Regions from separate parts of the Peribacillus sp. YIM B13477 genome, predicted to be linked through region 3. Evidence: riboswitches for the same ligand, from Rfam matches in the RefSeq annotation. Region 3 holds a riboswitch; each other region holds the start of a gene.
The links. A riboswitch is a leader RNA that binds a small molecule or an ion and turns the genes downstream of it on or off. The one in region 3 is predicted to bind cobalamin.

Region 1 (11,028 bases), on a different contig from region 3:
ATCAGCAATGACATGCCTTCCTTTGCGAATGGCTTCCACACCAGCTTGAATGGCATTTGGATGGATGATGACACTTCTTCCCAATTCAAAATCCGCTGAAGCATGAATGACCCTGCGGACGATCTTCCATTCATCTTCAGAAAAATCATGATTGCCCATTTCTTCAGCAATGATTGAAAAACTATAATCATATATTTTGTCAGGGTCTACCGTTAGCGGTTTAAAATCCGTTTTAAAATCCATCTTGCATTCCTCCTATTTTCCTTTTAATTGATTATTCAACTCGGCAATGACATGTTCAAAACTGGAATGAACATTCTGATAGTCGACATCCGGTCGAGATATCATGATCGTCTCTATTCCACATTCCAACGCGGCTTCCAATTTCTCATCAACCGCACCGACCTTGCCGCTTTCTTTCGTTATCATCAATGTGACCCCATACTGTTCATATAGAGCTTTATTTAATTCTTTGGAAAATGGCCCTTGAATCGCAACGATATTTTTTTGTTCAATGCCCAGCTGCGCACATTTTTCCATATTGTCCATGCGTGGCAGCATTCTCGCTATGACTCTGGTATTCTCGAGCCCCACCAATTCTTTTGCAAACACGGCTAGGGTTTTACTTCCGGTCGTGAGCATGATGACTCCCCGTTTTTCTGCGGCAAGCTTGGCAGCTTCCTCATAATCACGGACAACTATCAATTTATCATTCTGAAACCGTTGACTTTCACGCTCATAACGAATATAAGGAACATTTGCTATCTTTGCTCCGTTAAGGGCGTTTTTGGATGCTTCTTCGGCAAATGGGTGACTTGCATCGACTACAGCCTGAAAACCTTTTGCAGAGATCAAAGATGTCATATCTTCTGCAGATAATCGGCCAATCCGGGTGGATATCCCTGCATCCTGCAAACTCTTGGCAGCCGATTCGGTTACAACAGTTGCCAAAACCTTGTACCCCACATGCTGCATCTCAATCGCTAATTCCCTTGCATCACTTGTACCCGCCAAGAACAAAATCATTTTGATGTCCCCACCGCTTGCCCATCATGATCGTGGTGATGGTCGTGGTCGTGATTGTGATCATGGTGATGATCATGGTCGTGGTCGTGATTGTGATGATGGTGAGCATGTCCATGTACCTCGACATGTTTACGATAGTTTTCCAAATCACGCGCCCCGCTTGATTTGCCTTCACTGGCTTCAATTACTCGTTCTTGCAGAATGTTCTGTAAGGTTGGATGATATCCAAAGTACTTTGCCAATATGAATTCTCGATCATGATATTGCTCTTGATAGCCTTTCAGCATTTCCTCCATTCTTTCCATCAACACCCCAGTGAAGAGGAAATATGGCAGCATCACAATTTTTTTTGCCCCTAATCGGATGCATCGTTCAATACCTTCATCCACGTGTGGGTCCGTTACACCCATGAAGGCTGTTTCGACCCATTTAACGCTTAATTTTTCCCATAATAATCGTGAAATTTTATATATATCACTATTGGCATCAGCATCACTGCCACCTCGGCCAATTAGCAATATCGCTGTCTCAGAATGTTCAGAGGTCGTATCGAATCCCGCTTCCTCAAGACGGTCTGTCAGGATCGTCAATACATCATGGTGGACCCCGATCGTTTGGCCATATGTGAATTTCACTTCTGGATACTTGGTTTTCCCATCCTCTATTTCAGCTGGGATATGTAACTTCGAATGTCCTGCATGCAACAAAATGATCGGTATGACGATAACTTCAGTAGCCCCTCGTTTTACACAATTATCAATTCCTTTGGATATATTCGGTGCCGCAAATTCCAAGAAGCACGTTTCCACTAGGAAACGCCCGTCCATTGCCGGAATCATATTTTCAATAAAATGACGGACTTCTTCATTTCCCGAAGCCAACCGGCTTCCGTGTCCTACGAACAAAACTGCTTTCATTTACTTTCCCCCTCTTGATTAGTCTTCACAAGGCGCAGGCTCTATGTTTATTTTGGGAGCGATGTCCTGATAAGAAAAATTCTGTATCTTTTTCGAACGTTTGAAGTATTTAAAAAGCCGCTCATTTGGATGGGCATTTTGCTTATACTCGCCGACAATGTCCGTGATCAGTTCTACAAGCTGTTCCGGTTCAATGCCTTCCGCTACCGGCTGACCCGGATGGGCTGTTCTTCCAACCGGTTTAGCTCCAAGAAATAAGTCGAACTTCCCTTTTCGGAAGACAATCCCGATATCATCCATCACAGCACTATAACAAGCCATCCCACACCCATTAAAACCGATGTTCAGTTCCTTGGGCATGCTCATTCCGCCAAGCACCCGGTGTATTTCGTCCGCATAAGGAATGGATTCCGCTTTTTCACCATCACAGAAATCACAGGCTTTTAATGTCAGTACATCCCCAATCGGCGACAAAAGAAAGTTAGCTGATTGCAATTTCCCTGTAATGACTTCCGGATCCATTGTCGGGATCTTTAAGACGATTTTATGATTTGGTGTATATTCCATCGTTCCCTTTTCCCCGACAACTTCCGCAAGTGTCATCATTTGTTTGGGAGTGAATTGTTTATTCGCCACACCTGGACTAACGGCAAGTTCAAATACCGACTCCATTTTTTGCTGAACAATCGTCTGAATGGATTGCTTAACGGCTTGACCCTTGACTCTTGACAGAGCCTCCATTGCCATTTCAAAGGAAGCTGGCTTCTTTTCTGGTGCTTTTGTAAGTAATCCAACTCCTCCAGCGGACTCGGTTAAGGCTTCTTGATCTAATGCCCACGGTTCCGCTTCTTTTTGCAGTCGCTGATGCGGCTTCAATGTTTGCTTTTCCGAATTCAGCGTATATTTTCTCTGATAGCCTCTTGGTGTGATGATTTTGTCATCATATAAAAAGGTGGATGAATTACCGATAATGACGGTTGTCAACATTCCAATATCGTGATTCAACATATCCTGCAAATTGGTTATGACAATATCCTGCCTATCGCGATAAGCACTTTTCACCAACCCGACAGGTGTATCCGGCGAGCGGTAGCGAAGGAGAATCTTCTGTGTTTCAACAATTTGCCGGGTCCGCCTGCCGCTGCGCGGATTATAAAGTGCAATGACAAAGTCTGCCATTGCAGCTGCTTCAACCCTTTTAGCGATCAGTTCCCAAGGAGTTAAATGATCACTGAGGCTGATCGTACACGAATCGTGCATGACGGGCGCCCCAAGTAAAGACGCACATGAGTTGATTGCTGAGATGCCAGGAATGACTTCAATGCCCACTCCAGTTTCTTCTTTCCAGCCTTTTTCAATCAATACTTCATAAACCAACCCTGCCATTCCGTAAACTCCGGCATCCCCACTGGAAATCACCGCCACTTTCTTTCCCAGCTCCGCTTGTTTCACTGCTTCCTGTGCACGTGATACCTCTTCAGTCATCCCCGTACTAATGATCGTTTGATCTGTTAGCAGTCCCTGAATGAGTTCAACATAAGTTTTATAACCAATGATGTAGTCACTTTCTTGAAGGGCTTCGACGGCACGTTTGGTAATGTGTTCAAAATTCCCGGGCCCAAACCCCACGACGAATAATTTACCGTTTGTACTCATTAAGACATCTCCTTTTACGCTTTGTTCTTTGAAATACCCGTATGAGCAGGAAAATCCGGATTAGGGGTCATTTCCCCGTCATTGTACTGATAGATCATCTGTGGAACAAACTCACCCTCATCGATATTACTGACGATCTGCCGACCGAAATCAGGCGTTTCCACTCGATACCAGTTTCCTTGGGGATAGGCAATCACAACGCAGGCATCCTTACATCTTCCGTTACAGCGTGTCCTCGTTGTATGGATTTTCAGATCCAGCCCTTTTGAAGCAATTTCATCGCGAATCGCTTGGGTTACTTCTTCCCCGCCCTTTTTCATGCAGCTGCTCCCATTACAAATCAACAGATGCGTATTTGTACCCGTCAAGTTCCAAGTAGTCATCTTCTTCCTCCTGAGTTCAGGGAAAAGGCAAAATAAAAAACCTTAACATAAGAGTCAAGGTTTTAGAAAAACTATATGAATGAGGAGCCAAAGGCAAGCATGCCAAATCCTCCCAAAATCGTCATAGTCCTTCTACCTTTCCCTCCGAAAAGTATCATGCAATTTTAAAAGCAGGTTTCCTGGCTTACGCTTCATTTTACTTTGTCCCTTCCCGGCATAATGCCAGTGGCTATCGACAATTTCATCAGCGATTACAGTAGCGGGGGCTGCATCGGATTTTCACCGATTTCCCTATTATCCCTTGCTTATTCACACAAGGGCACTTTTAAAATGAAATATTTGGTTTTATTATACATTTCCAACTAACTTAATCTATCATATAACAACTTTGTCAAAATTCAATAGTTTATTCCGACTGTTTAGAAAAGTTTAAACGTGTAAAACCAGTTACAATCCTTTCCTCGCAACAAATTTCGGCCTCCAAAAAAAGATAGTGTAGCTGGAATTATTTCTTTATGGTACACTATACGAGAATTTTCTAAATAATTACATAAGTTTCATGGTGTTGAATTTCTCGGAATTCAGCTTAAAAGGGAAGCCGGTGAAAATCCGGAGCGGTCCCGCCACTGTAAAGGGAAGTTCCATTACGTTAACTTTAATCCACTGTCAAATGAGATGGGAAGGATGTAATGGGATGATGAACCAAAGCCAGGAGACCTGCCATGAAGCGTGAAACTGTTTCAGCCTACGAGGATGGGCGTGCGGATCAGGCAAAATGGCCCATGGTTGGTTCATGCTGCAAAATTCCTGTTCATTACGCACTTCTTTCCTTTGAGAGAAGTGCTTTTTAGTTTGGGCGCCGCTTTTCTTCTCAAGATTGATCAGAACAATTAAAAGTGTTGAAAGGAGAAAGAATGAAAAGAACCAATTGGAAAATTATTTATTTTGTCATTTTACTGCTTTTTGTCCCGAAACGGGCATTGGCCATGCATATCATGGAGGGCTTTTTACCCATAGAATGGGCTATATTCTGGTGGGCCGTGACGCTTCCATTTTTAATCTTGGGTTACCGGTCCATTAGGTCCAAAGTAAGGGAAAACCCAGAAACAAAAATGATACTTGGCCTATCGGGCGCATTTGTATTTATATTATCGGCCCTAAAGATTCCTTCCGTTACGGGAAGTTCTTCGCACCCTACCGGAGTTGGTTTAGGTTCCATACTATTCGGACCGTTGGCCATGAGTGTGGTCGGCTCCATCGTTCTGTTATTTCAAGCTGTTTTACTGGCACACGGAGGATTGACGACATTAGGGGCCAATGCATTCTCCATGGCCGTTTGCGGACCCTTCATTGCTTACTTTGTCTTCAAGGGCGCAACTAAATTGGGATGGTCTTTTTCACTTGCCGTATTCTTGGCAGCTGCTTTTGGGGATTTGGGCACCTATGTGGTAACTTCTGTTCAACTTGCTCTTGCTTTCCCTTCCGAGGTAGGAGGATTCATGGCCTCTTTCAGTAAATTTGCAGGAATTTTTGCCCTGACCCAAATTCCCTTGGCCATCAGTGAGGGGTTATTGACAGTCGTCGTAATGAATTTCTTGAAAAAATACAATCTAGGCGAATTGAAATTGCTACGAGTTTTATCTAAGGAGGCCCGTTAAAATGAAAAAAAGTTTACTGCTGCTTTTCCTGGTTGTCATTCTTGCAACCTTACCGTTAATCACCCAACAAGGAACGGAATTTGGCGGTGCCGACGGCGAAGCTGAGGAAGCCATCACTAAGATCCATCCGGAATACAAGCCATGGTTCAACAGTATTTGGGAGCCGCCAGGTGCAGAAACCGAAAGTTTATTATTTGCGCTTCAAGCTGCAATCGGAGCCGGTTTCATTGGATACTTCATTGGTGTGATGAGACAAAGGAATAAGCAAACCAAACAAGAATTGGCCGAAAAATCGAAGCATGTTACTCATTGATAAATATGCCTATTTCAATGGGCTGAAGGATGTACATCCGTTGGAAAAGATGGTTTTTGCACTCTCTCTTTTGCTGTTTTCGTTAACGGTAAGGGATATGGCCGTTTCGCTCATCACTTTTACGGTGATGAGCGCTTTAATCATTTTCGCGGCAAAAATCCCGCTTTCTTATTATCTTAAATTACTTCTATTACCGGGATTTTTTATACTATCAGGAACCATTACCATCCTTTTTTCTTTCACTAGTAAATTCACTTCGATTTCGAATACATGGTGGTCTTGGAAGATCGGGAATTGGCAAATATTCATCAGCGATGACAGCTTTGGTACGGTGGCAAATTTGATCACTGTCGTATTCTGCAGCATCAGCTGTTTATATTTCCTTACCTTAACTACACCCATTACCGTCATCCTATCCGTGCTGCGAAAACTTAAAGTGCCTTCGTTATTGGTCGATTTAATAGAATTGACCTATCGATTCATCTTTATTTTTTTAGATACGGCTTTGGCCATTCACCAATCACAAGCTTCACGGCTGGGGTATGGTTCGTTTAGGAAAGGCATTCGATCTCTCGGATTACTAATTTCATCATTATTTTTAGGAGTATTGCAGCGCTCTGGACAGTTGACGATGGCCATGAACGCAAGAGGCTATCAGGAGAACCTTTCCTATATCGAGGATACTTACACCTATTCCTCACGCAATTGGCTGATCGCGATTGTCATACTAGGAAGCTTAATCCTAATTAATGGATATTTGTAAATTGGAGGCAACCCAACAATGGACGAGCATATTTTTCATATAGAAGGCCTCACCCATCAATTCGCAGATGGAACCTTCGCTTTAAAAGGACTTTCGCTAACGATCCAACAAGGTAAAAAAATTGCATTATTAGGCAATAATGGTGCTGGCAAATCGACTTTATTCCTCCATTTAAATGGTCTATTACAACCTACTGCAGGAAAGATCAGATTTAAGGGCAAGAAAATGAAATATGACCGGAAAGCATTATTATCATTACGAAAGCAAGTCGGTATCGTTTTTCAAGATCCCGACTCTCAGCTCTTTTCCGCTAATGTACAACAGGATATATCGTTTGGACCAATGAATTTAGGATGGGATAGAAATGCAGTCCAGGAGAAAGTAAATTGGGCAATGGCTGAAACGGAAGTAACCGAACTAAAAGATAGACCTACCCATTTTTTGAGCCTTGGGCAAAAAAAACGGGTCGCCATCGCAGGGGTACTTGCCATGGAGCCCGATGTCTGGCTCCTTGACGAGCCTACCGCTGGATTGGATCCTTATTTCTCAAGACAGATCATGAATCTGCTGGACAGTATCCACCACCCTGACAAAACGATAATCCTCTCAACCCATGATGTTAATTTTGCTTACCAATGGGCTGACGAAATCGTGGTCATGAACGATGGTAAGGTCATATACCAAGGGGACCCTGTTTCCGTTTTCCATGATGAAGACGTTTTGCTGCAGGCACATCTGGAGAAACCGTGGGTTTTTGAAATGTTTCAAGCCCTTCTTCAATCAAGGAATCTTGCAGAAAGGGACCTTTTCCCAAGAACGAAGGAAGAATTGCTTCAAAACTTGGAAATAGAAAAAATTTATTAATTAAGATCCCCTAGCTTCCGTTTCATCTTTCCAGAAGCTAGGGGACCCGATATATCTTTAAAATATCAGCGATATTCCTTGTTCAAAAACAAAAACCTCAGTATTACTTTTCTTCCTTTTCTTTTGTAATCTCAATATCTCTTCCGTTTGCATCATCAATGACTGCCTTTATCTCGCCTTCCGCATAAGTATCCGAGACTTGTTCGTGGGTTCGAGCCAGTCCAGAAGATAAAGGATCTTCCCGTTTATAATCGCTGACATCATATATTCTCCCGGCAACTTCTGAAGATTCATTTTTTGATTGCTTCCTATCCATTTGTTTCACTCCTAGTTTTTAAATTATCATTGCAGTATTAAAGACATAAGGTATTTTGTGTAAAAAACGAAGCAATATTCAATAATGATGAAAAAAGGAGGGAAAAGACGAAAAAAGCTTACAAGTAAAATCCCCTTTCAAGGACTTACTTGTAAGCTTAATGAGAACTTAGGCTTCCTTTTTCCCATCCACATTATCGGATGGGTCACCCCAACATTCCACATTCTTCAAGCCTTTAATATTGTTCACATGGAAAACTGGATTTTTCCCACTTTTCTTTTGCTTTTGATAATCCGCCAGTGCAGCAAAAGCAATCTTTCCAAGTAATGCTATGGCGATCAGGTTGATAATGGCCATAAGGGCCATAAGCATGTCAGCCAGTCCCCAAACAAAATCCAGTGAGGCAAGCGAACCGAATATCACCATTCCTACGACTGCAACGCGATAGATGTTTAACCAAACCTTATTTTCATTGATGAAGCCGATGTTCGACTCTCCATAATAATAGTTACCGACAATGGAACTAAAGGCGAATAACAGGACGATAATGGCAAGGAAAATACCTGCCCAAGATCCCAATGCCGTTCCGAGGGCATTTTGGGTAAGGACGATACCGTCCGTTTCCTTCGATGTATAAAGACCGGAAAACAAAATGATGAAGGCTGTCGAGCTGCAAATGATGAGCGTATCGACAAAAACACCTAGAGACTGAATGAGTCCTTGTTTGACGGGATGACTGACATCAGCCGTCGCACCAGCATTTGGTGCACTACCCATCCCGGCTTCATTTGAAAATAGGCCGCGCTTGATTCCCTGCATCATGGCAGCTCCCAGTACTCCGCCAGCCACTTCTTTTATTCCATCGAATGCACTTTCAAAGATCAAAGCAAAAACGCCAGGTAACTCGGTAATGTTCATGATGATGATAATCAACGCCACTATCACATAGGCTCCTGCCATGATCGGAACGATGACTTCAGAGACTTTTGCAACCATTTTGATTCCGCCAAAAATGATGACAGCCGTGACCATAGCCAAGATGAGAGCCGTAACCCACTTTTCAATCCCAAACGATTCGTTGAATGCGCTCGTAATCGTATTGGCTTGTACCGAGTTGAAGGCCAGTCCAAATGTAAGCGAAATCAATACGGCGAAAGTGATGCCCATCCACCGGGCATTCAATGCCTTTTCCATATAATACGCAGGACCTCCGCGAAATGCATCCCCATCCTTGACCTTATAGATTTGAGCAAGTGTACTTTCTATGAATGCGGAAGCAGACCCGATCAGGGCTATTAACCACATCCAGAAGACGGCTCCAGGTCCGCCCGTCGTGATCGCGATGGCAACACCCGCAAGGTTACCCGTTCCTACCCGCGATGCCGTGCTTATGCAAAATGCCTGAAAGGATGTAACACCTTTTTTATCCGCAGCAGCCCCTTCTCCCAAAAGCCTGAACATTTCCCCTACCATTCTGAATTGGACAAACTTCGTGCGGACGGTAAAATAAAGACCCAATCCCACCAGCATGATGATCAATATGGAAGACCATAACACATCATTTGTCTCACTAATAAATTTTTCTAACATCTCCATTAAACCAAACCCCTCTACTTAACTCTAATTATTATTATAAAAACTTATACAACTATAATTTATTTCCCGGTTCATTGGGGAGATAAACAAATAAAACCCATAAAAAAAGGAAATCCCACACTGAATCTCCAATACAATAATATATTATATCCTAACACACAATTTTTTTCATTCATGAATTGGTGGAATCAATCGAAAAATATAATATTTCAGTATTATTTCCTTTTGATCATAATCTTTCTCCTCTCGTCATTTAACATTCACTGCTCCGTAAATTATACTCATATTCCAAAAAAGCCTCACACGTCCTGATACCAGGTTAACGTGCGAGGCTTATTTATTTTGCATTCATCTGCTCTATCTTATTTTTGCTATAAGTCTCAATTTTGCTAGATGGTTAGAATACCTTGTGAAAACATCTTTCTTAATTCTTTTTTATCTATTTTTCCAATCGGCGTTAATGGGAACTTATCAAGAAAATAGGCAATTTTAGGAACCATATATTTAGAGGTCCTTTGTTTGCAGAAATCAATTAATTCCTCACTAGTACAGCTCAATCCTTCATGCAATGCTATCACGACACACACTACTTCTCCCCAATCTGGATGGGGAACGCCAATGCATGCGCTTAATGCAACAGAAGGGTGCTGGTTCACCACTCGCTCCACTTCTGAAGAATATACGTTCATCCCGCCTGTAATGATCATATCTTTCTTCCTATCTACAATATACAGGTAACCGCTTTCATCCCATTTACCAATATCCCCCGTGTAGAACCAGCCATCACGGATGTATTCACGGGTAAGATCCGGTTTTTGATAATATCCAACCATCATGGCTGGGGACTTTACGATGATTTCTCCAAACTCGGTTGGTTTTACATCATTTCCATTCTCATCAATCAGTCGAACTTCGGTAAGAATGCACGGTTTTCCACAGCTTTTCAAAACTTCCGGATTATTATGATAAGCCCATACATGAGCGCTCTTCGATAGTCTTGAAATGACAATATTACATTCTGTCATGCCGTATTGCTGGCGCATGATAGGCCCGAATACTTCAAAAGCTTCTTTTAGGCGCTTCTGTGAAATAGGTGACGCACCGTAGAAGATATTGCGCATGGAGCTCATATCATATTCCATCTTCTTGGTTTGATCAAGAAGCCTGTATAACATGGTCGGTACCATGAATGTCGTCGTAATTTTGTGTTCCTTTATCGCCTGTATGAATGCTGCAGCGTCGAATGAGCCCATCACATAAACATGGACGCCCGAAACAAGGGATCTCCAGAGTAGTGAACCGGCTGAATGCACAATGGGCGTACTTAGCAATACCCGGTCCCGGTCGTCCAGCGGGTCTTCGATAGCTGCAGAAAGTATCGCGGCGCCGAGTCCCTTCTGGGAGTGCATGACGCCTTTGGGTGTACCCGTTGTCCCGCCTGTATAGGACAGAAGGGCAATGTCATCTTCTTCAGCTATTGGCAAGTCTAAATTATTTATTTCACCAGGCCATTTAAACAGTTCAAACTCCTCCGGA
Region 2 (11,028 bases), on a different contig from region 3:
GTGCAAAATGACCCCATGCTTCCCTTAAATACGTATATAAGTCTTGTAAGTGCTCGGGATATTCCTTGATTTCATTGATGATTGGCGGAAACATAAGATCGACAGCTTCGAATAAAGAGTAGCCATGACGGCAGATGAAAGTTTCGATCGTCTTGTTTAAATCCTGAGAGTCGCTTCCATCTTTAGCGATGGGAACTCCGATCATTTTCGCTTCATCACGCAATTTGGCGATGGTATTGATTTCGCCATTATGACCAAGCACGCTGAAAGGCTGGACCCGGAAGAAGCTTGATAGAGTATTGGTTGAAAAACGATTATGTCCCAGTGTCATGGTGGAGGCAGCCAAAGGATCGGCAAGATCAAGATAATAGGCAGGGAGCGTATCCCCCGCACCCATCACTTTGTATACCGCATGATGCTGGCTTAAAGAGGCGACATGGATGAAATCGCTTTTTTCGATGTCGGAAGTCAGCTCAAAAAGAACATTTGAAAGCTCCTGGTTGTTATTGATGGTTGAGGAACAGGCGAATTGCCAGAACATTGGGTCTTCTTGAATGGCAATCGGTCCCAATGCCTCGGAACGGTAGGCTTTATCCGTTTCGAATATCAATGAGAGACCATGTTGGAGCAGTTTCTCCTTAACTTCGACCTTTAAGTCGTTCGCTTCTGTTTTTTTGCTTAGAAATAAGTGGCCGACTATGAAGGTATCTTGATCGACGATGCCTGAATCGACATTTGCCGCTTCAAGTTTCTTTTTCCAAAGAGCTCGGGGAATATCGATATGGATGCCGGCGCCATCGCCCTCACCATTGATGAAGCCGCAGCGATGGTTCATTTTAACCAGGGCGTCGATACAGGCAAAGATGTTTTCGTTAGTAGGGATCTTCTTTTTTTCAATGCAGGAAACGATTCCGCAGGCATCATGTTCTTCCTTGTGAAATTCTTTGAATGTAGCAGGTGTCCATTGTTGGGCCATATTTGTGGCTTGAATAAGGTTACCCTTATTCTCTGCCTTTCACCTCCTGTAGCATGTGTTTAATGGGGGAAATATTAGTAAACCCGAACAATAGTCCAAGTTTTGATAGATTGAAAGAAAGTGTATAAATGTATATAAATGTATCCATATCATATCATTTAAATATTCAGAAATCAATTTTTTATACAATGGAATGGATGCTGTGATTGATGGGATTTTTGTGAGGATTGGCTTCAAATGCTAATATTAAAGATTTATTACAGGGAAACAAGAAACCCTCAAGATAGATGTACATCCTGAGGGTGTATAAAAAATGCATAATTATGCTGATTCGATTTATTATATTAGGTTTTTGAATGCATGTTCAACCGCTTTTAGAGTATAAGCGATATCATCATCCGTGTGAGCGATTGTCAAGAACCAGGCTTCGTATTTGGACGGTGCCAAATTGATTCCCTGATTGAGCATGAGTTTGAAGAACTTGGCGAACATTTCGCCATCCGTATTTTCCGCCTGCTCATAGTTTTCAATTTTTTCTGTCGTGAAATAAATCGTCAATGCCCCTTTAAGGCGGTTGATGGTGATCGGAACATTATATTGGCCAGCCGCTTTCAGGATACCTTCTTCAAGGATTTTCCCCAGGCGGTCAAGCTCTTCGTAAAGCCCCTCTTCTCTAAGTACTTCTAAGCAAGCTATCCCGGAAAGCATGGAAGCCGGATTTCCTGCCATCGTACCAGCTTGATAGGCTGGTCCCAGAGGTGCGACGGAATCCATGATCTCTTTTTTACCGCCATAGGCACCAATGGGAAGCCCGCCCCCGATGATTTTTCCAAGCGCGGTCAAATCAGGTTGAATTCCCAAATAGTCCTGTGCCCCTCCATACATGAATCGGAACGCTGTGATGACCTCGTCGAAAATGACGAGTGATCCTGCTTCATGAGATAATGAAATGACTTCTTCCAGGAAGCCAGGACTTGGTTCCACGATTCCAAAGTTGCCGACGATCGGTTCTACCAACACGCCTGCAATTTCATGGCCCCATTTATCAAGTGCTTCTTTAAATGAACCGATATCATTGAAAGGTACCGTGATGACTTCTTGTGCAATGCTTTTTGGTACGCCTGCAGAGTCCGGTGTACCTAAAGTGGACGGGCCGGAACCTGCAGCGACGAGAACAAGGTCGGAGTGTCCATGGTAACAGCCTGCAAACTTGATGATCTTATCGCGCCCTGTGTAAGCGCGGGCAACACGGATGGTGGACATGACTGATTCGGTGCCTGAATTGGTGAAGCGGACTTTATCCATGGAAGGTATGGCTTCTTTCAGCATTTTGGCAAATTTGACTTCATGTTTTGTCGGAGTGCCGTATAAAACGCCGGTTTCCGCTGCTTTAACGATAGCCTCCGTAATATGTGGATGCGCATGCCCTGTGATGATCGGGCCATATGCAGCTAAATAATCGATATATTTATTGCCATCAACATCCCAGAAATAAGCCCCTTTGGCATGATCCATCGCAACTGGCGAACCGCCGCCTACAGCTTTGTAAGAACGGGATGGGCTGTTAACCCCGCCAACGATATGTTCCAATGCCTCTTTATGTAAAAGCTCCGAATTTCTAAAATCCAATCTTAAAACCTCCTATAAATATAAACATATTTCCCCTTAATCATAGCACTTTTCTCTCTGGAAATCTGGGGTGGAAGGCTAGGAAATGTGATTCGTACCCTGGTGGAAACGCAGCACCCCCAGAAGAATCAGGATTCCGGGCCAACATTTTTTGGGGGGGATCCCAAAACTCCTGTTATGAAAGTAAGGATGGCCAAGATGGTGTCAGGATTTTCGATGTCGAAGGATTGGCGGTTCATTTCGCCCTGGGCTTGGTAATAGATTAGCTGCCCGGTTCCTTTCTCTTCATTAATGCGAAGGTGGAAACTGATGGGTGTGCTTTCGATCGACCCGCTGGAATCCCTTTGGATGACCTGGCATAATAATTCACCGCACTCATCTTCATAAAGGAAGTCATATCGAAGGTCGAAAACGACCTTTTCAATTTGGGATAGTAATAATTTTTTGATATTCATAGCATACTCGTCTCCTTTATATATGTATCTGGTACAACGGCCATTTCCTCCCTGAAAATGGTAGATGGCATCCAAGCATTTTTATTGTCTAAAAAGGTTGGTTTGGATAAACTAATTCATTAGGACAAGAGATTACGGAGGATGTAACAGGATGAGTGATGCAATTCAAGTGAAACAGCTTCGGAAGGAATTTAAGTCGGCATCAAGCCGTTCAGGGCTAAAGGGTGCCTTCCGGGATTTACTTACCAGAAATTATAAGGTCGTCCCTGCCGTCAATGATATCAATTTTACTGTAAAAAAGGGTGAGATGGTAGCTTATATCGGGGAAAATGGTGCAGGGAAATCGACCACGATCAAAATGCTGACAGGTATTTTGGAACCGACAGCAGGCGAAATCACGGTCAATGGCATGAATCCACATAAAGAGAGGGAAAAGTTCACTCAGACTATCGGAGTCGTATTCGGTCAGCGCTCACAGCTTTGGTGGGATATTGCGGTTCAAGAATCGTTTAGGCTGTTAAAAAAGGTCTATAAGGTAACGGATGAACAATATAACGATCATATGGAACATGTCATCAAGACGCTTGATATCGGTCCTTTGCTGGACAAACCAGTGCGTAAACTCTCGCTTGGTCAGCGAATGCGCTGCGAGCTTGCGGCAGCCTTGATCCATAATCCGCCTTTGCTGTTCCTGGACGAGCCGACAATTGGACTTGATGTGCTCGTGAAAATGAAGATTCGTGAGTTCCTGAAAGAAATCAATGAGAAATATAATACGACAATCCTTTTGACCACCCATGATTTAGGGGACATTGAAGCATTATGTGAGCGTGTAATCATGCTTGATGAAGGGCAAATCATCTATGATGGGGAATTGCAGAGTTTAAAAGATAACTGGGCTGAGGAAAAACAGATCCATTTTCAATTCATCGAGCCGATCGCATTGAAGGAATTGCAATCATTAGCGCTCCCATTTACCGCTAACTGGGTTCATGATGAGAAAAATCAAACATACATTGCCTTGTTGAAAGAAGAAAGTGATCATATTTCACAGCTTGTTTCAGCAGTCGTATCTCATTTTAAAATAAAGGACATCAAAATTCATGAAACGTCCATTGAAGAAATTGTTCGCAACATTTACGAAGAAGGCACTGTCTGACTCTCTTATCATTAAGAAACAACGTGTCTATCAAGAAGGGGGAGGGCCATGGGGAAGTATCTTGCCATGATACGCATGCGTTTTTTGATGATGCTTGCGTATCGAACGGATTATTATACCGGCATTTTAATTTATAGCATTAATATCGGTGCTTATTATTTCTTATGGAATGCGATATATGGAGAAAAAAGCTCCATCGAAGGACTTTCAGGTATGCAGATGACAACCTATGTTGCGGTTGCATGGATGGCGCGCGCTTTTTATTTCAATAATATTGACCGCGAAATCGCCACTGAGATTAAAGACGGCAAGGTTGCCATTGAGATGATCCGGCCTTATAACTATTTAGGCATGAAAACGATGCAAGGACTTGGGGAAGGGATATTCCGTTTTTTCTTCTTCTCGATTCCGGGGATGCTGCTGGTAGCTTTCATTTTTCCTATTGAATTGCCGCACGATCCGGCTGTATGGGGGATCTTCGGCATTTCCTTGCTGTTCAGTTTCATCATCAATACACAAATTAATTTATTGACGGGAATCACTACCTTTTTCTTATATAATAATGCCGGATTAATCCGCGCTAAAAGGGTTATCATTGATTTATTTTCCGGTCTGCTGCTGCCCATCAGTTTCTATCCTATATGGGCGCAGGAAGTGATGAAATATTTACCCTTTCAAGGGATCAGCTATGTACCAAGCATGATTTTTACGAACGGTTACAGTTCAGGCGAAATTGGCATGGCGCTTTTACAGCAGTTAATTTGGTGCATCATTCTCATAATACCGATTCAGCTTTTATGGATAGTCGCAAAAAAACAGCTGATTATTCAAGGAGGTTGACGGGATGTTTTATGTATCGATGTTTTTTCAATATGTGAGTCAATATATGAAGACAAGACTGCAATATAGAGCCGATTTCTTCATGGAAATCCTATCTGACTTGCTCAATCAGGTCGTGAATCTGGTATTTATCTTGGTCGTTTTTGGACATACGCAATTTTTAAGCGGCTGGAGCCGTGAAGAAATCATATTCATTTATGGGTTTTTCCTTATCCCATTCGCCCTTTTTTCGGCCTTTTTCAACATCTGGGATTTTAATGACCGCTATATCGTCAAAGGTGAAATGGACCGGATATTAACAAGACCGATACATAGCCTGTTTCAAGTCATTTTAGAAAGAATCGAGCTTGAAGCGTTATTTGGTGTTGTGACCGGTTTGATCATCATATTCTATTCGGCGATTTCATTGGATCTTCAGCTTGCGTGGTATGACCCGATTCTTTTCATCATTTTTGCAATAGGCGGGGCACTTGCATATGCAGCCATATTCGTTGCGATAGCAAGCATTGGGTTCTGGTCGGATGCGAAAACATCCATCATGCCAATGATGTACAATATCGGGAACTACGGGCGCTATCCTGTTGATATTTATAATAAGGTCATCCGTTTTGTCCTTACATGGGTGCTGCCATTCGCGTTTGTCGGTGTCTATCCGGCATCTTATTTCCTAAGAAAAGAAGAGTGGTATGCATATGCATTTGCCACACCTGCAATTGGGGTTGCCTTTTTCGTGATATCCGTTTTCATATGGAATCAGGGAGTGAAGAGGTACCGCGGAGCAGGGAACTGAAAGAACCCCTTCAACAGCATTCATGTTGAAGGGGTTTTTGTTTAGTTCCGTTTTTTCTTTCTTTCAATATATCTAGCTTGGGCTTGAACATATTGCTGTTTTTCCTCTTCCGTTTCCGGGATGACCTGTGGTACGTTTGTCGGCTTACCGTCTTCATCAATGGCAAGCATCGTTAAAAAAGCGCGTGCCGTTAGCTGTTTTTCACCTGTTAGTAGGTTCTCACGTTCCACTTTCACGAATACCTCCATTGATGTGCGATGAGTACAGGTGACATAAGCTTCAAGGTTGATCGCGTCCCCTGTTTTGATGGGGGCCAAAAAATCAAAAGAGTCGCTTGAAGCAGTCACAACGGGTTTTCGACAATGTCGCATAGCGGAAATGCAAGCTATTTTATCAACATAGGCCATTACTTTTCCGCCAAAGATGGTATTATGATGATTTGTATCCGGTGGAAAAACAAGGTCAGTTAAAAAAGTCCGTGACTGCTGTGTTGGATGAGCAACGTTCTTTTCAATCATTTGCCTGCTGGTTTACTAAAAGTTTTTTACGGACGACTTTTGCTGCTTCGACCATGTTTTTCAGGGAAGCGACGGTTTCCGGGATACCCCTTGTTTTCAGGCCGCAGTCGGGATTGATCCAAAACTGGTCTTTATCCAATACCTTGATGCCTCGTTCAATCATATCGACCATTTCTTCCACTGCCGGCACACGCGGGCTGTGAATATCATACACCCCCAGGCCAATGCCTTTTTCATATGTTTTTTCCTCGAATGCGGAAGCGAGCTCCCCATGACTGCGGGATGTTTCGATGGAAATTACATCGGCATCGAGGGAGGAGATGACATCCATGAAACTATTGAAGTCGCAATAGCACATATGCGTGTGAATTTGGGTTGTATCCTCCACGCTAGATGTGGATATCAAGAATGAATTCACTGCCCAGTTCAAATACTCGTCACGATCGCTTTTTTTCAATGGCAGACCTTCTCTAAGTGCAGGCTCATCAACCTGAATCATTTTAATTCCAGCAGATTCCAAGGCAATGACCTCTTTTTCCAAAGCGAGCGCAAGCTGATAGCAAACATCCTCCCTGGAAATATCATCACGGACGAAAGACCAGTTCAAAATCGTAACAGGACCTGTCAGCATTCCCTTCACCGTCTTCTTCGTCAGTGATTGTGCGTATACACTTTCCCTGACTGTCATCGGTTCGATGAAATGGATGTCGCCGTAGATGACTGGCGGTTTCACGCAGCGGGATCCATAGGACTGTACCCAACCCTTATCTAAAAAGACGAATCCGCCTAATTTATGGCCGAAGTATTCAACCATATCCGTCCGTTCGAATTCCCCATGAACGAGAACATCCAAACCGATTTCTTCTTGGATTTCGATCCACCTGCCGATTTCTTCGTTAACGAATGTTTCATATTGCTTGGTTGTCCATTCTCCTCTATTGAATTTCCCGCGTGCTTGTTTAACTTCAAATGTCTGCGGAAAGCTGCCGATCGTAGTCGAAGGGAGAAAAGGCAATTTGAAAAATTCCTGTTGTTTTTGGTAACGGTCTTTAAATGGAAGCTGACGGCCGGCGGTCCCGTTTTTAACCTTTTCGACATTGGATTTTACAGACCCGTGATTTCGGACATTTGAATTGGCTAACGTTTGAATCGTAAATTTATTGGCATCGACTTTTTCGGCGATCGCTTCAATGCCTTGATTATTCCCTTTGACCAAAAGTGTGATTTCCTCAAGTTTTTCATCAGCGAAAGCAAGGGCCTCTTTCACTTCTTTTGAAAGGGCGGTTTCATTACGAACGGTCACCGGGACATGAAGCAGGGAACAAGAGGGCTGTAGCCAGATTTGGTCCTCGGCTACCTGTTTCTTAAGTGTCTCGATCAATTCGATTTTTTGGGATAAATCAGATAGCCAAATGTTTTTTCCATCAATCACACCTGCTGCAAGCACTTTGTCCTTCGGGAAACCGAATGCCTCAAGGTTACTTAAATTCCTCCCTTTATCATGTACAAAATCAAGACCGATCCCTTGGACTTGTAATTCGATGACTTCTTGGTAATGTTCCACCGCATCAAAGTATGTTTGTAGCATGATGTTCAGGTTTGGTGCTGCTTCATTCAGTTTTTCATAGAGGTAAGTAACGGTTTGCATATCATCTTTGGAAATGGATGAAACAAGGGAAGGCTCGTCCATTTGAACCCACTTCACGCCTTCTTGCTCCAACTCTCGCAGGATTTGCGTGTATAGGGGAAGCAGTCTCAGGATGATGCCAGGGATTTCTTGTTTATTGAAGCCTTTTGAAAGGGAGAGGAAAGTATAAGGTCCGATCAAAACGGGCTTCGTTTCGATCCCTAGCTTTTCCTTGGCTTCCCGATATGCTGTAAGTGGTTTATTTTCTGTTAAAGTAAGCTGTGCCAGTTTTAATTCAGGGACAATATAGTGATAGTTCGTATTGAACCATTTCGTCATTTCTGAAGCGACTTCATCATTGTTTCCCCGGGCCATTGAATAATAAACGGAAAGGGGGACACTTCCGCCTTCATAAGCTGAATAACGTTCAGGAACAAGACCGAACATGACGGACATATCGAGCATTTGATCATAGTAAGTGAAGTCGTTGACTGGGATGATATCAATGCCTCGTTGCTTCTGTTTTTGTAAGTTGCCTAAACGGATGGCTTTTAGTTGTGACGTAAATTCCGCTTCATCGATTTTACCGGACCAGAAAGCTTCCAATGTACGTTTCCATTCACGATCTTCCCCGATTCGAGGGTAACCCAAACTGCTGCTCTTCAAAATTCCCATCCTCCTACATTCAATTGATCGAACAATAAAAAAAGCATTCCTAACCGTCAAAAAAGAAAGTTAGAAATGCTTAAAATAAAGAGGCATGCAAAATGCCCCTTACAATTATAAGGTCCCTAACACCTCCCTATCTCCCGTAGGTTAAAACAGTGTTGTCGAAATAGGCAGGTCTCCTGACTTAGGGAATATCATTAGCGGCTGGCCTTCCCGATCCGTTGATCAGTGGCAAATTGATTGACGCTAACATTCCCATTACAGTGGCGGGACCGTGCCGGAATTACACCGGACTTCCCTTTTAATCCTAATGAAAATTAGGAACCTATTTCCACATATGAAATTTTGCAAAACCTGCATTGTTAACTGTTTGCAGGTCAAAGATTTATAAAATAAAAACTATTATAAAAATTTAGGCAATCTTAACATATCCGACCAAAAGGGTCAACATGGAAAAAGAATTAGGGAAAGTTTCCGTTTAATGCGTTTGTCGGTGATAAGGCTGATTCCTAAAAAGAATATATTGTTTGGACAGGGAGTATGTATAGAGGAAGTGGCGTTTTGAAATGGGGCGTGGGGGATGACTTTCTACATCTTGATTGCAGGGATCATTTTTTGCATGGTGATGAGCATTCGTACGTTATTTCTTGTTGAGTCGGGAGGAAAGAAGTTTTCTCTTGAGGATATGCTGTGGCTTGGCAATTTATATGCGACGATATTAGTTGGATTTGCACTGATATATTTATTATACGAGCTTCAGAATCATTCGGTGATTCTTGATATGGGCAATCGGTTGGATGGGACTTTCTATGAACAATTGAAGACTTCTTTTTATTTTAGTGCGATGACGATGTTTTCTGTAGGGTATGGAGATATAGCCCCGATTGGCATGGGCAGGATGATAGCTACCATTCAGGCCTTCATTGGGTATACACTGCCGGCAGCGTTCGTGATTCGGACGGTGATCGATCTGGAGCAGAAAGATAGGAAGGATAAATGAAAGTTGTGTTTCTTTCGATTATTGGGTACTCTTACCATAATGAAAGAAATGGAGGGTTCAATATGACTGTTAAAATTGGAGAAAAAGCACCTGATTTCAAACTCCCTGCAAACAATGGTGAAATGGTTTCCCTATCGGATTTTAAGGGGAAAAACATTGTTTTATATTTTTACCCAAAAGACATGACGCCAGGTTGCACGACGGAGGCCTGTGATTTCCGGGACCATAATGAGCAATTCGAGGAACTGAACGCGGTCATCCTTGGTATCAGCCCAGATCCAGCGGCACGTCATGAAAAATTCATCGAAAAACATGGACTGCCTTTTCTGCTGCTGGCTGACGAAAATCATGAAGCGGCTGAATCATTTGATGTTTGGCAATTGAAAAAGAACTTCGGCAAGGAGTATATGGGCATTGAACGTTCAACTTTCCTCATTGATAAGGCTGGAAATGTAGTCAAAGAATGGCGTAAAGTAAAGGTTAAAGGCCACGTCGAAGAAGCGCTTGAAACTCTTCGCGAACTCGAAAAATAAGGGATAGGCAGATGAGGGATGAGAGGATAACGAAGCTTGCAGCCAGGCTGATTCATCATTCGATACAATTACAGCCTAAAGAGAGAATCCTCATACGGGGGCATATCAACACAAAACCATTATTGAAAGAGTTGATTGATGAAATATACAGAGTGGGTGCTTATCCATATGTGGAACTCGAGGACGATGAGATAAGCCGCCACCTGTTACTAGGGAATGTGAAGGAGCAGCTTGACACAGCTTCACAATGGGCCTTGAAGAAATATACGGATATCGATGCGGTCATCATCATCACTGGGGAAGAAAACAATGCCGAAATGACTGATGTTCCCATCGAGAGGCACCGTCTTCAAGGGGAGGCCATGAATTCCCCTACACTTTTTTATGTAAACAACCGACGTTGGGTCTTACTTAATTATCCCACCAAGGCATCAGCGCAAAAAGCCGGCATGACCTTCAATAGGTACGAAGACTTTCTTTTGAACGTATGCACAATGGATTACGGAAAAATGGAGGCGGCTTTGAAGCCGTTAAAACAATTGATGCAACGTACTGACAAAGTCAGGATCGTTTCACCAAGGACAGATTTGACCTTTTCCATCAAAGGCATGCCGGCCGTCATATGTGCCGGAAAAAACAATTTACCGGATGGGGAAGTATTTACGGCACCCATAAAAGATAGTCTCAATGGAAGGATATCCTTCAACACACCCACAACCTATGAAGGAATCACCTTTAGTGACATAGAATTAAACTTGAAAAAGGGGAAAATCATTAAAGCGACTTCCAATCGTGACCCTGAAATGAACCAAATTCTGAATATTGATGAAGG
Region 3 (11,028 bases):
CCGCTGATCACGAAAGTCATACCTTCACCACTTGTCGCCATCATATTCATGACGATCGTTGCAGTTACCACGGGGGCTACGGTGCGGACGGTTGGGGATATGGGGCAATTGACCGAAGCGCTTCCGATGTTCATGCTTCCAGACATCCCTTTGACCTTTGAAACTTTGACGGTCATTTTCCCTTATTCCATTGCCCTTGCGTTTGTTGGACTGCTTGAATCGTTATTGACGGCTCAAATTGTCGATGAGATGACTGACACGGACAGTAATAAGAATAAGGAAGCCAAAGGTCAGGGGATTGCGAATATCATCGCCGGATGTTTTGGCGGCATGGCAGGATGTGCGATGATCGGCCAATCCGGTATCAACATTAAATCTGGTGGAAGGGGCCGGCTCTCGACATTTGTAGCGGGCGCATTCCTTATGGTATTAATCGTGGTATTGAATGATGTCCTTATCAAAATACCGATGGCTGCACTTGTCGCAGTCATGATCATGGTTTCAATCGGGACATTTGACTGGTCTTCCCTAAAGAGGCTCACTAGAGCTCCTAAGTCGGATGCAGCCGTGATGATCGTGACGGTCCTCATTGTCCTTTATACACATGACTTATCAAAAGGGGTATTTGCCGGAGTGCTTTTGAGCATGATTTTCTTCTCGGCTAAAATTTCTAAAGTGGCAGTAGAGAAAACGGCAGACATCCAGGCTAAGAAAATCACTTACCGTATCAGCGGACAAATATTTTTCGCTTCTGTCCAGGACTTTATTTCAAAGTTCGACTTCAAGGAAAAAGCCGATGCAATCGTCATCGACTTCTCCCATTCCAAGATCTGGGATGCTTCGGCAGTCGGTGCTGTCGATACGGTTATTCTTAAATATCAGCTCTTGGGAATACCTGTCCAAGTCCAAGGACTCGATGAAGAAAGTTCGACATTGCTTGAAAAACTTGCCACCTCAGAAAGTAAAATATCTTAAAGAAGTAAAATTCTGCTGAATAGAAACTTTTCAAACCGACAAAATAGATAACATGAATCATTTCCTTTTGAAAGGAGCGAAAAGCATGACACCTGAGCAGGATTATACGGCAGCAAATCTGTCACCGGATTTATTGAATGAACTGAAAAGCTTTGAAAGCAAACTTGGCGAGGAAGCCAATAAAGAATTGATTGTCATCGCCTATGAAAAAGAAAAGGAATCTTTAAATTAAGAAAAAAGACTCAAACACCCTTAATGGGATGGTTGAGTCTTTTTTTGAATGTACAGAAAAAGGGTGCCCATGTTTTTAATGAGCAACCCTTTTCCTGTATTATTTGCTGAATACGTCGGTTAAGACCGGCACGATTTGTTTTTTACGCGATACAACGCCTTCCAAGACGGCGATGTTATTGTTTAATGAAACGTCATATGCCTTTTCAACCGCATATGCCGCTTTACCAAGGGCCAAGGCAACGGAATCATTAGTCAGGATATCCGTTACGACGAATAGGAACAAGTCCAATTCCTTCACTGCGATGACCGCTTCAATCGCCGCTTCCAATTCAGCTTGCTTAGCAAGGACTTCGTTCGGGTCAACAGCATTGACCTGTGCTATTTCCACTTTAGCCATTCCCATGGAGAATTCCTTTGCATCGAGAGTGATGAGCTGGGCAATCGTTTTGTCGCTCAAGTCAGCTCCTGCTTTTAACATTTCCAAGCCATATTTTTCTGCGTCGACTCCCGCAATGGCAGCGAGTTCCATTGCTGCTGCAACGTCCTGCTCCGTGCAAGTCGGGGATTTGAACAATAAAGAATCGGAAATGATGGCAGACAGCATAAGACCTGCGATTGCTTTAGGGACTTCAATTCCGTTTTCTTTATAAATTTTATTTAAAATGGTTGCCGTACAGCCAACTGGTTCCGCACGGTAATATAATGGATCGCTTGTTTCAAAGTTAGCGATACGGTGATGGTCGATAACTTCCAACACACGGACTTGGTCAATGTCTTCAGCGCTTTGCTGGCGTTCGTTATGATCGACCAGGATTACGCCATCAGCTTCCCCTGCAACTTTTTCCACAAGACGGGGAGCATCGAATTTGAATTGGTCCAATGCATATTGAGTTTCACCATTCACTTCACCCAGACGAACTGGTTCAGCGTTGATACCTAGCTGTTTTTTAAGATCTGCATAAGCGATTGCTGAACAGATTGTGTCTGTATCCGGGTTTTTATGTCCAAAAACTAATACTTTTTCCAAGATTTTATCCCCTTTTTCATAAATATTTTTTCCGCGAATCCCCTCAGTGCAATAACGGAGAGCCACCTTTACTAGACACTTTATTTTAACACAAAATCCCGTAAAATCAGCGCTTGATTTATCCATTCCCCCATAAAATCTTTCATTCCCCCACCCTCTTCCATCACTTTGTCAATAGATAAGGGTTGGTTTTTTTCAAATATATTAGTTGAATTATCATCGTATATGGCTTACGATAATATAAGCAGAAATACTAGATATTGATTACATAAACAATTCCAATAACTATATATAGAATTTTTATAATCCAAGGTGCCAGTGATGGCTGAAAAGGGAATCCGGTGTAAACCCGGAACTGTCCCCGCAACTGTAAATGTGACGAAATGAGAAAACCACTGTATAGCTCTCTATACGGGAAGGACTCAAAGTAGGATGATCATGAGTCAGGAGACCTGCCTTGAATTTTTCACGTTTCTTATTCTTCGGGGATTGAGATGATGAAACGATAGTATAACGGCTATTTTTTCATGCCTCTTTTATTCTATCGTTTGATCCGCTCAATTCTTTGGGCGGTTTTTTTATTTTAGCGGAAGTTAACAAGGAGGATTATTAATGACTCAAACATATAATGACACAGAAGCGAAATCCATCCAGCTTGAGATGTTATCGAAGGAATTCGAAGGCCGTCTCGATATGGAAAAGTTCAAAAAGCGTTTTACAAAATGGCTTGATCGCAAAAGTGACTCAACCGAAGAGCAGGCATCAAAAAAACTGATTCAGCTCGCTCTTGAAGGCGTGGATATCGATGCTCCGGATTGGACTTTCGTTGCTGCAGCAGAACTGTTGAATACAATGTATAGGGATGCACAAGCCAATCGAGGTTATGAAGGCAAGAGTTATGGTCCATTCTATGAGCTGATCACAGAACTCTCCCAGCTATCGGAAGGTCAGCGTTATCCCATTTATAAACCAGAACTGCTATCTTCATATACAAAAGCGGAAATTGAGGAATTGGGATCGGTGATCGACCCGGAAAAAGATAAATTATTCTCTTACATAGGCATCTACTTATTGAATGACCGTTATCTGGCCCGCCCAAAAAAGGACAAGGTCTTCGAACTGCCGCAAGAACGTTTCATGATCATCGCGATGGAAATCATGCGAATGGAAAAAACGGAGCACCGCCTGCAACTGATAAAAGAAGCATACTGGGCCATGTCCAACCTTTATATGACCGTTGCGACTCCTACACTCTCCAATGCAGGTAAAACACATGGACAGTTAAGCTCCTGCTTTATCGACGCAATTGAAGATTCCATCGACGGAATCTACTTATCAAACTACGATGCGGCAAAAGTATCTAAATTCGGCGGCGGTGTCGGTCTTTACGTCGGTAAGGTTCGCTCGCTTGGTTCCGATATCCGCGGTTTCTCTGGAAACAGTTCCGGCACGACGCCCTGGATTCGACTATTCAACCAGACAGCTGTAAGTGTCGATCAATTGGGTCAACGTAAAGGTGCCATCGCGATTTACTTGGATGCCTGGCATAAAGATATCATGAGCTTCCTCGATTTGAAGACTCAAAACGGCGATGACAGATTAAAAGCACATGATATTTTTACAGGTGTATGCATACCGGATTTATTCATGGAAGCTGTACGCGACAGAAAAGAATGGTATCTTTTCGATCCGCATACCGTTAAGCAAACCCTTGGATTTTCACTTGAAGATCTTTATGACGAAAAGAAAGGCGAAGGAAGCTTCAGGAATCATTATGCACTTGCTGTCGAGGCCGCAGAAAATGGCACGCTTCCAAACTATAGCTTTGAAAAAATCAATGCGATGGACATCATGAAAAGCATCATGATTTCTCAATTAGAAGAAGGCGTACCGTATATGTTCTACCGCGATGAAGTGAATCGGAAGAATCCGAATAAACATAAAGGTATGATTTATTGTTCTAACCTTTGCACGGAGATTGCCCAAAACCTAAGCCCTTCGACGATCACGGATGAATATGAAACAGAAGATGGAGATGTTGTTGTGGTTCGTAAAAGCGGGGATTTCGTTGTCTGCAACCTTTCATCCATTAACTTGCCCCGAGCGGTGGGCAGCGACGTTCTGGAAAGATTGATTCCCATTCAGATCCGTATGCTGGACAATGTCATTGATGTGAATAATCTTCCTGTCAAACAAGCATCCATCTCGAACAAACGGTACCGTGCAATTGGTTTAGGAACGTTTGGATGGCATCATTTACTTGCCACACAGAATATTTATTGGGAATCCGATGAGGCTGTTCACTATGCAGATGCTTTATACGAAAAGATCGCTTACTTAACTATCAAGGCATCCAACGAATTGGCCAAGGAAAAAGGATCTTACCCATATTTTGAAGGTTCTGATTGGCATACAGGGGACTATTTCGAACTGCGTGACTATACAGATCAAAAATGGCTGGATTTAAAAGCAGACGTGCAGGAGCACGGAACCCGTAATGGCTATTTAATGGCGATTGCCCCCAATTCATCGACAGCCAAAATCGGTAATTCCACGGATGGAATCGATCCTTTGTATGAAATTGAATTTTACGAAGAAAAGAAGAACTTCAAATTCAAGGTGACCGCACCAGGATTGACGCCAAATACGTATGAATATTATAAAAAGACGCGATTCAATTTGGATCAACTGGAAAGCATCAGGCAAAATGCAGCCCGCCAACGCCATATTGACCAAGCAATCAGCTTTAATCTGTATGTACACAATACAATCAAAGCGAAGGTCCTGTTGGATATCCATTTAACGGCATGGGAAAGCGGGTTGAAATCAACGTATTATGTTCGTTCGACGTCTTCCGAATATGACAATGCCTGCGAAAGCTGTTCAAGTTAACGTCAATCATGACCCAGTAATCTATTCTTAAAGGAGTTTTCCCGAATGACCAATCATATAAAAAAAATTCGGATGCTCGAACCGACGCATCCAACAAAGGCAACCGGTGTTTTCAAAGGAGAAGCTTCAGGCTTCCTCCTTTGGAACGATATACAGTATGAAAAATTCTATGATACCTATACACAGCTCATCAATAACTTTTGGAAGCCTTCGAGCGTGAACATGATTCAGGATAAAAAGCAGTGGGGCGAATTGGATGAAGATATCCAGGACGCTTTTCTCGATATCCTTACGATGATTGCCGGAATGGACAGTCTTCAAACGCCCACTTTAGTAGAAATCCTTCGGTACATCAAAGATCCGGCGGCAAAAGCTATCCTGGCCAACATGGCCCAGCAGGAATCGATCCATAATGAGTCTTATTCCTATATCCTTGCTTCCTTGATTCCAGTAGGCAAGCAAAAACAGCTTTTCGACCGCATCAAAGAACATCCTGAAGTGATTAAGCGTAACCAACCGATCGTTGATGCTTATCAAACGTTCGTGGACGACCCCAGCCCTCAGCATTTATTCGAGGCACTGATCCATTCAACGAACCTTGAAGGGATTTATTTCTATCTGGCTTTCGCCTTTTATTATAATCTAGGACGCCAAAATTTAATGACCGGTTCAGCTACGATGATATCCTATATTCATCGTGATGAAATGGTCCATTTCGATTTCATTGGCATGCTCGTTCAAATCTTGATGTATGAATATCCTGAGTTAAATAATGAAGAAAACACGAAGTTCATCTATACAACGATTGAAAAGGCAGTCGAACTCGAAAAGGAATGGTCTGAATATATGCTCGAAGATATCCAAACGAAAGCCGATCTCGATTTGGAAGAATTCAATGAGTACATCGAATATATCGCCAACAAACGGTTACGGATGCTAGGCCTTGAAAACTTGTATAAAGAGTATGGCGAGAACCCGATGCCATGGATCAAAACGTTCGATGATGAATCCATCGGCCTTACCAAAACCGATTTCTTCGAACAGAAGTCAAGGACTTACAGTCAAGTAAATGCCAGCAATGGGTTCGATGAGCTGTAAAATTGCCATTGTCTATCATTCTGCCGGCGGCAATACAAAAGCGCTTGCCGAAGCCCTCGCTGCCCTTTTACCTGAGGCTTTTCTATATCGAATGAATGAATTCGATTTACGTACATTGCCGGATTACGATGCCTTGATCGTCGGCACCTATACATGGGGCAATGGGGAGCTTCCCGCTAAATCAGCTGCCTTTTATAAAGAACTGGAACAGTTGCCTATTGCTCGCCTGAAAACGGGAGTCTTCGGCACTGGCGAAACCAACTATAATCATTTTTGTGGGGCGGTCGATCAGTTCCGGGACATGCTATTTGCCAAGAGCCAGTTATTGGTGACATTGAAGATAGAACAGATGTATCAAGAATCAGACCTGCACAGACTTCAAAAGTTCGCCTCGCTATTCCAGAACTGACTGAAAGGGGATATGCGTTTTCGCATATCCCCTTTCAGTGTTTTTTTTAAAACTCGGCTTCCTTAATCATAGCAACGGTAAGCATGAAGTATAATGGAAGAAAAAAGAAGATGATATCCATTGACTGAGAATATAACCCAGTTCCTGCCTGTCCTTTTCATGCTAGTGCTTGTCGCATTCGTTATATTCATCGTATTTTTCCTGTCAGGGCATTTTAATCGTACTAAACGGATCGAAGAAAAATTGGACAAAGCATTAAAGGAAATCGCCGAAAAAAAGGAAAAATAAAAAGACTCCAAAATCGGAGTCTTTTTTTTATATGCGTTCAATTATTTTTGAACGTTAGCAGCTTGTGGTCCACGAGCGCCTTGCTCGATTTCGAAAGAAACTTCTTGGCCTTCTTCAAGCGTTTTGAAGCCTTCACCTTGGATAGCTGAGAAATGTACGAATACATCGTCTTGGCCTTCAACTTCGATGAAACCGAAACCTTTTTCTGCGTTAAACCATTTTACTTTACCTTGTACCATGATAGTTCCTCCTGTGTTTGGAAAAATCCATTTTATTACTATTTTTGGTTCTGGATAATGTTTCAAGAGGAATCCTATTACAGTAAATCCTTCTATCAAACTTTTCCGAACAAAAATAATTACTCATATTATATCATGGAAAATCCTAAAAAAACAAGATTATCGCCGTAAATCAACCGACAAATTATCCTAAAATTCTACATATTCCTCTTCTTGCTTTGTCGGAAGCCTTCGTCCAATAAGTAGCGCTCCGCCTCAACCGGACTTTCGAAACATTCCTCAAGATTCGACCCTGAATAAACATTCCAAAGCAGGTCTTCCTTTTGAAGTGTAAGCTCTTGCTTTTCAGGGCCAATCCATGCCCCTTCCAACCTAGCGAACTCGTTTTCTTCTTCTTCGATTTCAGCCGGGGGTTCAGATAAGTAATCCACGCTTCTTTGGATCAATTCTTTTAATTCGGCTTCATTATAGTCACGTATATTGATAAACCCTTTACGGTCAGTGTCTTTTTTTCTCATATGCCCTGCGTAAACGAACCCATTTCCATTGGGATGCAAGTGCTGAACGACGATCTTTTTCTCCTGGACGCTACCTGGATAATGGAAGTTCACACGTCCCAATGAAACGTCTTTTCGCTGTAATTCCGGAAAAGTTTCAATGATGCTCAATTTTTCTTCAAATGTTAACAAATTTCTTCCTCATTTCATTAGTTCATATTGTTTGTCGATTATAACACAGACTGATTAGAAACAATAATCCCCCTCTTCCATTATAATGTAATGAAAAGGAGTGATAGGATTTGATCATGAGAATTCGGGACCTGGAATCAGACTATGGCCAGCAGCTATTTAAACTGCAGAAAGAAGCCTATAAGGTGGAAGCGGAAATGATCGGTTTTGCCGATATACCTCCTTTATTGGAAACATATGAACAATTCATACATTGCCATGAAACGTTTTTATGCTATTTAAAGGGTGATGCCTTAGCTGGTGCCATATCTTTTACTAAAGAGAATGGCCAAATGCTAATTTGCCGAATGGTCGTCCATCCTGATTATTTTCGGCAGGGTATTGCGGACGCATTGTTGCATGCTCTTCAATTACATGTCGACTGGGAAAAAATTTCCGTTTCGACCGGTAAAATGAACCTTCCAGCACGAAACCTTTACGAAAAAAACGGATTCACCCATAAAGAGGACGTAGAAGCCGCACCTCGCCTATCCATAAGCATTTACGAAAAACAGCATTCATTTTATGTATGTCACGATAAAAAGCATAATGAATGAAATGACAATGATTACGGCAACCCATAGCCAGGCCAAGGTCATATTCCCGGAGTCCATGGCGATATAAATTGCGGTCGGTATGGTTTGTGTCTGTCCAGGAATGTTTCCGGCAAACATGAGTGTGGCCCCGAACTCCCCCAACGCACGCGCAGAACTCAAGATGGTACCTGTGACGATCGATTTGACCGCCAATGGGAAGGTTACAAACAGGAATAACCTCCACTCCCCGGCCCCGTCAACCCTTGCTGCATTTTCAATTTCTTCATCTATACCTTCAAAGCCCGTTTTAGCGGATTGGTACATTAGCGGAAAAGCTACCACGGTAGATGCAATGACCGCAGCCCACCAGGTGAACATCAAGGGCTGGTCAAAAACCCTTTCAATGAATTGTCCCGGCAGTCCATTCTTGCCAAAAATCACGATCAATAAAAAACCAATGACGGACGGCGGCAAAACAAGCGGCAATAAAAACGCTGTTTCCAACAGGACTCTTCCCCTGAATTGCTTTTTAGCCATCATTCGCGCCAGGAAAATTCCTAAAATGAAAACAAGGATACCCGCTAGTCCCGCTACTTGTATCGATAGCCTGACTGGTGACCAAAAATCCCCTGTCATGATACTTCTACACCACTATTAAATATCGGCATATGCAGGTCCTTATTCGGTTTCATTACCCAAACCGTTTCTTTTTCATTAAAGGCAGATTTCATTTCATTTTCTCCCTTTCCTTTTAAATAACATTTAAGTTTATTTTTCTTGACATCTTGCTGACACAAAGAAACGTTAAAGTAAGAGTATCACAAATATAAAAATAATTTCATTCCAATAAACTTGAAAACTTTGAAGGAGTCGATTTTAATGGTAACAATTTATACTACTCCAAGCAGTTTAGCCTGTCGTAAAGCAAAAGCTTGGCTTAAGAAGAACGAAATTTCCTTTAATGAACGTAACCTATATTCCCAACCTCTTTCCATAGAAGAAATAAAAGAGATTTTACGTAAAACGGAAGGCGGGACAGATGAAATCATCTCAACCCGTTCAAAAAAATTCAAAAGCCTGAATATCGATATAAATAATACACCGCTTAATGATCTTTGCAAACTTATTCAAGATAACCCGGATTTACTTCGCCGGCCAATCATTTTCGATCATAAGAACTTGCATGCAGGATATAATGAAGAGGAAATGGGACGCTTCCTTCCAAGGAAGGTCCGTCATGTACAATTATGGCGGGCAATCAGCCAATTAGCTTAATTAGTTAGCATTCTGCATAATAAGAGGGTTGTCCATTCCCAGGACAACCCTTTTTTATATTTGATCCGCATTTTCTATGACAATCGTAAAGATGGTGCCTTGTTCATTGCTATCCTTAAGCACAAGATCTCCCTTTTGCGCTTTTGCGAGCATCTTACTGAATGGCAGTCCCAAACCTAAACCGCGTACCTTTAACTTTTTGTTTTCGCCTCGATAAAATGGTTCGAACACATATTGTTGTTCATGCTTTGGAATCCCCCGCCCGCTGTCCAGAACATCAATGCAGATTCGTTCTTCATCCTTTTCATAAAGATGAATCGCTATTTTGCCTTTGCCGTCAAGTGCATGTCTGGCATTATTCAAAAGGTTAATGACGATTTGCTGCATCCGCAAAGAATCAATTTGACCAAAGACCGGTTCATCAGGAACGTTTATCTCCAAAGCGAACGCTTGATCATCATCTTGGGTCACCTGCCAGCGATAAGCGATTTCCTTGATGAATATATTGATATTCTCTTTTTGCAACCGGATTTTAAAAGCGCCTGCTGATATGGCATTATAATTGAGTAAATCCTCTATCATACCTTGTAAACGCTGAGTTTCCTTTAATGAAATATCGAGGAATTCCTTACTTTGCTCTCCCTTGACGACATCATCTTTCACCGCTTGTATCAGTCCGCTAATGGAAGTGACTGGCGTTTTCAAATCATGGGTTACGCCCGCGAGCAATTCCGCCCGCAACTTCTCCATGACCTTCAATCGATTGGTCATTTCCTTAAATGATTCTATCAGTTCATAGATTTCTTCTTCCTTGATTTCCTCTTCCTCTTTGAAATGGATATCATAGTTGCCTTCACGAACCTGGACCGCGGCGTTAGCTACGTCTTGGATGGGGCGCGAAATCTGCCTGGAAAGAAAATAAATGACGCCCGTTCCGAGAATCAGAAGTCCTCCAATCATTATCGCCAACAAACCATGATCTTGGTTGATTTCCTTCAATGCCCCTTCTTCCTGAGCAATGACCACCCAGCCTCTCGTCTCATCATTGAACGTAATGGGGGATTTGACGACATATACTTTGTTGTCGGAAATCTTGACCTTCTGGACCAACTCCGTATTTTTCATGATGACGTCCGGGAGTTTATTTTCATCCGGATCGATATACAACTGCGGCATCGTATATATGATGGTGGCATCGGGATCGACGATATAGATGATTGGCTGTTGATTCAGATGGAGGATTTTCTCTCTTTCCTCAACAATTTCCGAAAGGATCGGGCCAACGACAATCTGGCCATTTTCCTTTATCGCCCGATCGGATGTTTCA

Region 1: linked by a shared signal. The riboswitch ahead of ACFX4H_RS16860 ((2Fe-2S) ferredoxin domain-containing protein) and the one ahead of ACFX4H_RS10120 (ribonucleoside-diphosphate reductase subunit alpha) in region 3 are both predicted to bind cobalamin.
Region 2: linked by a shared signal. The riboswitch ahead of metE (5-methyltetrahydropteroyltriglutamate--homocysteine S-methyltransferase) and the one ahead of ACFX4H_RS10120 (ribonucleoside-diphosphate reductase subunit alpha) in region 3 are both predicted to bind cobalamin.

Annotation. Positions count from the first base shown of each region.
Region 1 covers NZ_JBHZPD010000005.1:198,792-209,819, forward strand. Annotated here, with positions in the region: gene ACFX4H_RS16840 (precorrin-8X methylmutase) at 1-243, opposite strand, end outside; gene cobK (precorrin-6A reductase) at 256-1,026, opposite strand; gene ACFX4H_RS16850 (sirohydrochlorin chelatase) at 1,023-1,943, opposite strand; gene cobJ (precorrin-3B C(17)-methyltransferase) at 1,962-3,599, opposite strand; gene ACFX4H_RS16860 ((2Fe-2S) ferredoxin domain-containing protein) at 3,614-3,982, opposite strand; cobalamin riboswitch at 4,135-4,324, opposite strand; cobalamin riboswitch at 4,526-4,721, shown strand; gene ACFX4H_RS16865 (hypothetical protein) at 4,705-4,833, shown strand; gene ACFX4H_RS16870 (energy-coupling factor ABC transporter permease) at 4,897-5,640, shown strand; gene ACFX4H_RS16875 (energy-coupling factor ABC transporter substrate-binding protein) at 5,642-5,953, shown strand; gene cbiQ (cobalt ECF transporter T component CbiQ) at 5,940-6,716, shown strand; gene ACFX4H_RS16885 (energy-coupling factor ABC transporter ATP-binding protein) at 6,735-7,580, shown strand; gene ACFX4H_RS16890 (YozQ family protein) at 7,684-7,896, opposite strand; gene ACFX4H_RS16895 (alanine/glycine:cation symporter family protein) at 8,065-9,492, opposite strand; gene ACFX4H_RS16900 (class I adenylate-forming enzyme family protein) at 9,882-11,028, opposite strand, start outside.
Region 2 covers NZ_JBHZPD010000014.1:3,725-14,752, reverse strand. Annotated here, with positions in the region: gene ACFX4H_RS24470 (glutamate synthase-related protein) at 1-976, opposite strand, end outside; gene ACFX4H_RS24465 (glutamate-1-semialdehyde 2,1-aminomutase) at 1,316-2,605, opposite strand; gene ACFX4H_RS24460 (hypothetical protein) at 2,734-3,060, opposite strand; gene ACFX4H_RS24455 (ABC transporter ATP-binding protein) at 3,212-4,219, shown strand; gene ACFX4H_RS24450 (ABC transporter permease) at 4,268-5,059, shown strand; gene ACFX4H_RS24445 (ABC transporter permease) at 5,064-5,849, shown strand; gene ACFX4H_RS24440 (acyl-CoA thioesterase) at 5,891-6,367, opposite strand; gene metE (5-methyltetrahydropteroyltriglutamate--homocysteine S-methyltransferase) at 6,360-8,669, opposite strand; cobalamin riboswitch at 8,816-9,007, opposite strand; gene ACFX4H_RS24430 (potassium channel family protein) at 9,244-9,663, shown strand; gene bcp (thioredoxin-dependent thiol peroxidase) at 9,726-10,196, shown strand; gene ACFX4H_RS24420 (aminopeptidase) at 10,208-11,028, shown strand, end outside.
Region 3 covers NZ_JBHZPD010000002.1:698,967-709,994, forward strand. Annotated here, with positions in the region: gene ACFX4H_RS10105 (SulP family inorganic anion transporter) at 1-975, shown strand, start outside; gene ACFX4H_RS10110 (hypothetical protein) at 1,061-1,207, shown strand; gene ACFX4H_RS10115 (manganese-dependent inorganic pyrophosphatase) at 1,307-2,236, opposite strand; cobalamin riboswitch at 2,530-2,710, shown strand; gene ACFX4H_RS10120 (ribonucleoside-diphosphate reductase subunit alpha) at 2,849-5,128, shown strand; gene ACFX4H_RS10125 (ribonucleotide-diphosphate reductase subunit beta) at 5,174-6,226, shown strand; gene ACFX4H_RS10130 (flavodoxin domain-containing protein) at 6,198-6,635, shown strand; gene ACFX4H_RS10135 (hypothetical protein) at 6,756-6,923, shown strand; gene ACFX4H_RS10140 (cold-shock protein) at 6,965-7,162, opposite strand; gene ACFX4H_RS10145 (hypothetical protein) at 7,360-7,851, opposite strand; gene ACFX4H_RS10150 (GNAT family N-acetyltransferase) at 7,968-8,447, shown strand; gene modB (molybdate ABC transporter permease subunit) at 8,409-9,062, opposite strand; gene spx (transcriptional regulator Spx) at 9,306-9,701, shown strand; gene ACFX4H_RS10165 (HAMP domain-containing sensor histidine kinase) at 9,756-11,028, opposite strand, start outside.